2 regions of the Cellulosimicrobium protaetiae genome follow, and region 2 is predicted to be linked to the other one. Evidence: riboswitches for the same ligand, from Rfam matches in the RefSeq annotation. Region 2 holds a riboswitch; the other holds the start of a gene.
What was found. A riboswitch is a leader RNA that binds a small molecule or an ion and turns the genes downstream of it on or off. The one in region 2 is predicted to bind FMN.

Region 1: another riboswitch for FMN. It lies ahead of pnuC (nicotinamide riboside transporter PnuC); the one in region 2 lies ahead of ribD (bifunctional diaminohydroxyphosphoribosylaminopyrimidine deaminase/5-amino-6-(5-phosphoribosylamino)uracil reductase RibD).

What each region holds. Positions count from the first base shown of each region.
Region 1 is NZ_CP052757.1:1,171,032-1,174,419, forward strand. It holds gene FIC82_RS05025 (hypothetical protein) at 6-659, shown strand; gene pnuC (nicotinamide riboside transporter PnuC) at 687-1,391, opposite strand; FMN riboswitch at 1,544-1,667, opposite strand; gene FIC82_RS05035 (TetR/AcrR family transcriptional regulator) at 1,831-2,592, opposite strand; gene FIC82_RS05040 (class I SAM-dependent methyltransferase) at 2,638-3,388, opposite strand, start outside.
Region 2 is NZ_CP052757.1:2,860,795-2,864,182, forward strand. It holds gene ribB (3,4-dihydroxy-2-butanone-4-phosphate synthase) at 1-121, opposite strand, end outside; gene FIC82_RS12145 (riboflavin synthase) at 118-753, opposite strand; gene ribD (bifunctional diaminohydroxyphosphoribosylaminopyrimidine deaminase/5-amino-6-(5-phosphoribosylamino)uracil reductase RibD) at 753-1,877, opposite strand; FMN riboswitch at 2,038-2,161, opposite strand; gene rpe (ribulose-phosphate 3-epimerase) at 2,379-3,047, opposite strand; gene FIC82_RS12160 (GNAT family N-acetyltransferase) at 3,102-3,388, shown strand, end outside.

The sequences.
Region 1 (3,388 bases), 1.7 Mb from region 2:
GGGGCATGGTGGCCTGGGACGACGACGCCTCCGCGGGCGCGTGGATCGCGGAGCGGCTGGGGGAGTTCGGCCCGCGCGTCGACGGCACGGTCCCGCGCGGGTACGCGGCGTACGCGTGCGTCCCGCACCCCGACTGGGACGACGACGTCACGCTCGCGGCGCAGACCGACACCCTGGTCGCCGCGCTCCGACGCTTCACCGGGGACCAGCCCGTGCACCTCGCCCTGTGGACGGGGCACGCGTTCCTCTACGACCACGGGACCGACCCGCGGACCAGCTCGGGGGTCGCGCCGTTCGTCTCGTGGTCCGAGGACGAGCCGCGACCGACCCCCGAGGAGATCGAGCGAGCGGTCGCCGAGGCGTGGGCGGAGATCGTGCCGACGCTCGTCGAGCGGCCTGCAGCGCCGATGCTCCTGCTCCCGCACCGCGAGTACCACCTGTGGACGGGGTCGCTCGCCGACGCCGGTGCGTTCCGCGGCCACGAGCAGCCGCCCAACCTGTGGTGGCCCGAGGACCGGTCGTGGTTCGTCGGGACGGAGATCGACGCCGCCGCGACCTACGTGGGCGGGAGCGACGCGCTCGTCGAGGCGCTGTGCGCGGACCCGACGCTGCGCGCGAGCCGCGCCGCGCCGTCGGACACGATGCTGTTCGACGAGTGACCGCCTGCCGCAGCGGGGCCCCGCAGGTCAGGCGGGCGAGCCCGCCGCCGCGGCCTCCGACTCCGCCGTCGCGCGACGGTTGACGCGCCACCACACGAAGAACCCGACGAGCGTGAACACGCCGTAGAACACGTACATGAACGCGGACGCGTAGAAGCCGGCCGAGATCAGCAACGGGACGCCGACGATGTCGACCGCGACCCAGACCAGCCAGAACTCGACCCAGCCCTTCGCCATGCCGTACGTCGCGAGCAGCGAGCCCATGAAGATCCACGCGTCGGCCCAGACGGGCTCGTACGACTCGAGCGCGCGGAACACGGGGGTGAGCAGCGCCGTCCCGCCGACGAGCGCGACGACGAGGAACGCGCGCTGGCGCCACGACGCCCAGCGCGGCACGACGGCGACGCCGTGGCTGTCCGCGTCGGTCTCGCCCAACCGGGCCTGGGTCCGGCGCCACTGCACCCACCCGTACACCGACACGATCACGAACATGACCTGACGCCCGGCCTGGCCGAGCAGGTTCACGGGGTTGGGGGTCGCGAAGACCGCGCCGAGGAACACGGTGAGCAGCAGCAGGTTGCCGACGATGCCCACCGGCCACGCCCACACCTTGCGCCGCATGCCGCCCAGCGCCGACGCCAGGCCGAACCCGTTGCCCACGATCTCGCGCCACAGCAGGTGCTGGTCGCCGATCGTCAGCTGCGCGTCGAACAGCGCGTGGATCAGGTCCATCGGATGTCCTCGTCCTCCCGGGCACGAGCGCTCCGGGGTGAGGGCGGGCGGCGGGGCCGGGCGCTCAGGGCGGCCGACGCCGTCGCTCACGACGGCGAGACCGCGCCCCGTCGCGCGGGCTCGCGAGAGCCCGGCCGAGGACGGCCGCGCCGCACGTGCTTCCTCCCATCCGGACTGTCACCGTCGGTCCTGGAGTTCCACCAGGTCAACCGCGCGTGGGCGCGGGTCGCGGACTGTCACCGCCGGCTCGGAATTGCACCGACCCCGGAGCACGTTCGTGCGTACTGCGTGTGCAACCGCCGATGCTACCGGCGCATTCCCCGCGTAGAGGGGTGCGGTCGCGCGTCGAGAGGTCGGCAGATCCTGCCGAGATCGGCGGTCGCAGCGACCGATCTCGGCACAGGTTGCCGATCTCGGCACAGGCTGCCGACATCGGGGATCAGCCCAGGGCGTCGCGGACGGCACGCGCGACGTCGTCCGCGACCCCCCGGGCGTCGGCGTCCGCGTCGACCACGGTGACGACGACGCGCCGCGGGCGAGGGCCGGCACCGGCGCTTCCCGCGCGGTGCGCGGCGTCGTCCGGCGCGGCGAGACGTCCCACGGCCGAGCGGCGCAGGTCGGCGAACGCCTCCTCGAGCTGCGGGCGCAGGTCCTGACCGGGCGAGCGCAGCCAGCGCCGGAGCATCGCGTTGTGGACCGCGACGACGGACGCCGCGAACGCGATCGACGCGGTGGTGCGGTGCGCGTCGGGGGGGAGCGCGTCGCGCAGGTACGCCGTGAACGCGCGCTCGTAACGGTGGGTCGTGACGAGCTCGCGGTCGCGCAGCGCCGACACCTGCTGGAGGAGCTGCCACCGCGCGAGCGACGTCTCCCGCTGCCCGACGTGATGGTCGAACACGAGCCGCGCCGCGCGGCAGACCTCGAGGTACGGATCGACCGCGGGGTCCGGCGTGAGCCGACCCTCGGAGTCGGGCACGGGCCGGGTCGCCGCGAGCATGACGACGACCTCGTCGAGCAGGAGCTCGTGGTCCGCGAAGATCACGTCCTCCTTCGACCCGTAGCGGCGGAAGAAGGTGGCACGGCTGACCTGGGCGGCGTCGGCGATCTCCTCGACGGTCGTCTGCTCGTACCCCTGCCGGGTGAAGAGGGCGATCGCTGCGTCGACGGCCTGGGCATGGGTGCGGCTGCGGACGTCGGTCATGCACCGGACGGTACACCGGTACCGGTCGCCTGCCGCGTCCGGGGGTCAGGGCACGAGGCGGTAGAACCGGAAGAACGAGAAGTCGTCCACGGGCAGCACCTCGACGTCCGCGAACCCGGCCTCGCGGGCGTAGCGCCGCAGCGTCGCGGGACGCATGACGGTCCCGGTGCCGACCGACGGCGGTGACGACAGGCCGTCGGGCAGGCACACGAAGAGGCTGTACCCGTACATGACCCGGTCGACGTCGTCGGCGGGAGCCGTGAACTCCTCGCCGACGGCCTCGTCCATGACCACGACGACGCCGTCGGGCCGGACCGCGCGGCGGACGGCGTCGAGCACCGCGGCGGGCCGCGGCATGTCGTGGACGCACTCGAACGCGAACGCGGCGTCGAACGGGAGACCGGCCGGCTCGACGAGGCCGAGCTCGGCGGCGTCGGCGAGGTGGAACGTCGCACGGTCCGCGAGACCGGCCTCCTCGGCCGCCGCGCGGGCCGCGGCGACGGACGGGCGGTCGACGTCGACGCCGTGCAGCACCGCGTCCGGGTAGGCGCGCGCGAGGGCGAGCGTCGACCACCCGAAGCCGCACCCGACGTCGACCACCCGGGCTCCGGGCCGGCTCAGCACGTCGTGGACCGCGGGGACCCGCGCGAGCGTCGGCGCGAGCTCGCGCTCGAACCACGGCCGGTTGACCTCCGCCTGGGCCTCGCGCGCGTCGTCGCCGAGCTGGTCCCACGACACGCCGCCGCCCGTGCGGTACGCGTCGAGCAGGTGCGGGAGCTGCGGCCCGATCGCCCCG
Region 2 (3,388 bases):
AGTCCGCCACCAGCACCGGCCGCCCCGCCCGGATCTCCGCCAGCGCCTCCTCGACCGACCCCAGACGCACGCCCCCCGACCCCTCCGGCACCGCGGCGCTCGCGGACGGCGCGCCCGTCACGACGCGCTCCCGGGGACGACCCCTGCAGCAGAACCCGACAGCAGCAGGCGCTCGACGTACTTCGCGAGCACGTCCACCTCGAGGTTCACGCGGTCGCCCGGCACGAGCCCGCCGAGGATCGTCGCCTCGAGCGTCGTCGGGATGAGGGAGACACCGAACGTCTCGTCGTCCACGTGCGTCACCGTGAGCGAGACCCCGCTCACCGCGATCGAGCCCTTCTCCGCGACGTAGCGCGTCAACCCTGCCGGGGCGGAGAACACCAGGTCGTCCCAGCGCTCCCCCGGGGCCCGGCTCACGAGCGTCCCGACACCGTCCACGTGACCCTGCACCACGTGACCGCCCAACCGCGCGTCCGCCCGCACCGCGCGCTCCAGGTTCACCGGCGACCCCGCGACGAGGTCACCCAGCGCCGTCCGGCGCAGCGACTCCGGCATGACGTCCGCCGTGAACGACCCGTCGCCGCCGAGGCTCGTGACCGTCAGGCACACACCGTTGACGGCGATCGAGTCGCCGAGCCCCGCGTCCGACGTCGCGAGCGGCCCCTCGACCGTGAGCACCGCATCCTGCCCCGCGCCGCCCGGGAGCTCGATCCCCCGGACCCTCCCGATCTCCTCCACGATCCCCGTGAACATCAACCGACCCGTCCTTCCGTGCTCTTCCTGGACACCACCAGCGCGTCGTCCCCGACGCGCCTCACCTCGACCGTGCGGAACCGGTGCGCGTCGGCGATCGTCGCCACGCCCAGCCCGTCCACGGCCCGCCGACCGCTCCCCAGCAGCACCGGGGCCACGTACGCGTGCAGCTCGTCCACCGCGCCCGCCGCGAGGAACGCCGTCGCGAGCGTCGGACCACCCTCCACGAGCACGTGCCGCACCTCCCGCTCCGCGAGCCGCTCCAGCACCTGCCCGACGTCGCGCGTCAGCAGGTGCACCAGCTCGCCGCCCTCGCCGCGCACCCGCGCCGTCGGCGGGATCCCGCGCAGCCCGACGACGACCCGCAGCGGCTGGTGCTCCGCGAGCCGCTCGGCGCTCGCGGCGTCGTGCGCGCGCACCCGTGCGGTGAGCGCCGGGTCGTCGGTGAGGAGCGTGCCCGTGCCGACGACGATCGCGTCGACCTCGGCGCGCACCCGGTGGGCGTGCTCGCGCGCCGCCGGCCCGGTGATCCAGCGGCTCGTCCCGTCCTCGGCGGCGACGTAGCCGTCGAGCGTCGTCGCGGTCTTGAGCGTCACGTACGGCGTGCCGCGGCGCACGGACGTGAGCCACACCCGGAGGAGCTCCTCGCCCTCGGCAGCGCGCAGACCGCGCACGACCCGCACCCCGGCCGCGCGCAGGCGGTGGGCGCCGCCCGTCGCCACGGGGTTGGGGTCGGCCACGGCGTGCACGACCTCGGCGACCCCGGCGGCGACGAGCGCGTCCGCGCACGGCCCGGTGCGGCCCGTGTGGGCGCACGGTTCGAGCGTGACGACGGCGGTCGCGCCGGTGACGTCGACGCCTCGCGCCCGGGCGTCCGCGAGGGCCGCGGCCTCGGCGTGCGGGGTCCCCGCGCCCTGGTGGTACCCCTCGGCGAGGACGGGCCGCGGGTACGGGTCGAGGGAGTCGGGCGCGGCGCCGTCGGGCAGGGCTCGGCCCTGCGAGGCCGGTCCCAGGAGGACGCAGCCGACCCGAGGGTTGGGGCCGTACGCCGGGCCACGTTCCGCCAGCTCGAGCGCGCGCGCCATCGCGGCGTCGATCGTCAGGGTGCGGGGGTGCTCGCCCATCGTCCTCCTCCCGGGCACGAGCGCTCCGGGGTGAGGGCGGGCGGCGGGGTCAGGCCTGGACCGGCCCGACGGCGTCGCTCACCACGACGAGGCCGACGCCGTCACGGACGGGTGCGCCGGCGGGTCGCCGGAGCACCACGCCCTGGGCGTGGCCGCGCCGCACGTGCTTCCTCCCATCCGGACTGTCACCGTCGGTCCTGGAGTTCCACCAGGTCAACCGCGCGTGGGCGCGGGTCGCGGACTGTCACCGCCGGCTCGGAATTGCACCGACCCCGGAGCACGTTCGTGCGTACTGCTGCTTCCAACCGAGCATGCTACTCGCGCATTCCCTGGGTACGGCACGTCCACCTGCCGAGCCGACGTGACCCTGGTCGCCCCCTCTTGTCCGTGCTCTGTGGTGAGTTGTCTCGGGTGGTCGGGGTGGTTTCGCGCGCTTGGCACACTATTTTTTCCGGAACGAGAGAGGGAGCCCTCTGCTCGGGCTCCCTCCCGGGTCGGGCGTCAGTGGGCGTGCGCCGACGCCTCCGCCAGCTCGCGCAACGCCTGGATCTCGCCCGGCACGCTCTCCGCCCCGTACACCGCCGACCCCGCGACGAAGACGTTCGCCCCCGCGTCGGCCGCCCGCTCGATCGTCGAGCGCGACACTCCCCCGTCGACCTGGATCCACACGTCCAGACCCGACTCGCTCACGGCCTCACGAGCCCGCCGGATCTTCGGGAGCGTCCCGTCGATGAACGACTGCCCGCCGAAGCCGGGCTCGACCGTCATGACGAGGATCATGTCGACCTCCGCCAGGAGGTCCAGGAAAGGCTCCACAGGCGTCGCAGGACGCAGCGCGACGCCCGCGCGGGACCCGAGGCGCCGGAGCTCGCGCGCGAGCCGCACAGGGGCAGCAGCGGCCTCGGCGTGGAACGTCACGGACGCCGCGCCCGCCTCCGCGTACGCCGGCGCCCAGCGGTCCGGGTCCTCGATCATGAGGTGCGCGTCGATCGGGACCGGTGACACCTGCGCCAGACGCTCGAAGACCGGCAGCCCGAGCGTGAGGTTCGGCACGAAGTGGTTGTCCATCACGTCGACGTGCGCGTAGTCCGCGGTCGAGATGGCGTGCAGGTCCCGCTCGAGGTTCGCGAAGTCGGCGGACAGGATGCTCGGTGCGATGAGGGCTGCCATGGCCCCAGCCTAGGGGTGCCGTCCTGCCGGGGTCGGCCCTCGTAGGATCCTCCCGTGAGCGCCCTCCCCTCCCCCGACGCGACGGCCCCGACGGCCGCGCGCGCGACGGACCGCCCGGACGTGCGGGTGCGGCCCGCGACTCCCGACGACCTCGCGCGCGTCGCCGAGATCTCCGCCCCGTTCGTGCGCGACACGTGCGTGACGTTCGAGGAGGAGGTCTGGGACGTCCCGGCGTGGCAGCGCAAGCTCGACGACGTCACAGTGCGCGGTCTGCCGTTCCTCGTCGCGGAGCTCGACGGCCCGGCCCGGCCGGACGGCACGAGCGGCCCGGCGGTCGCGGG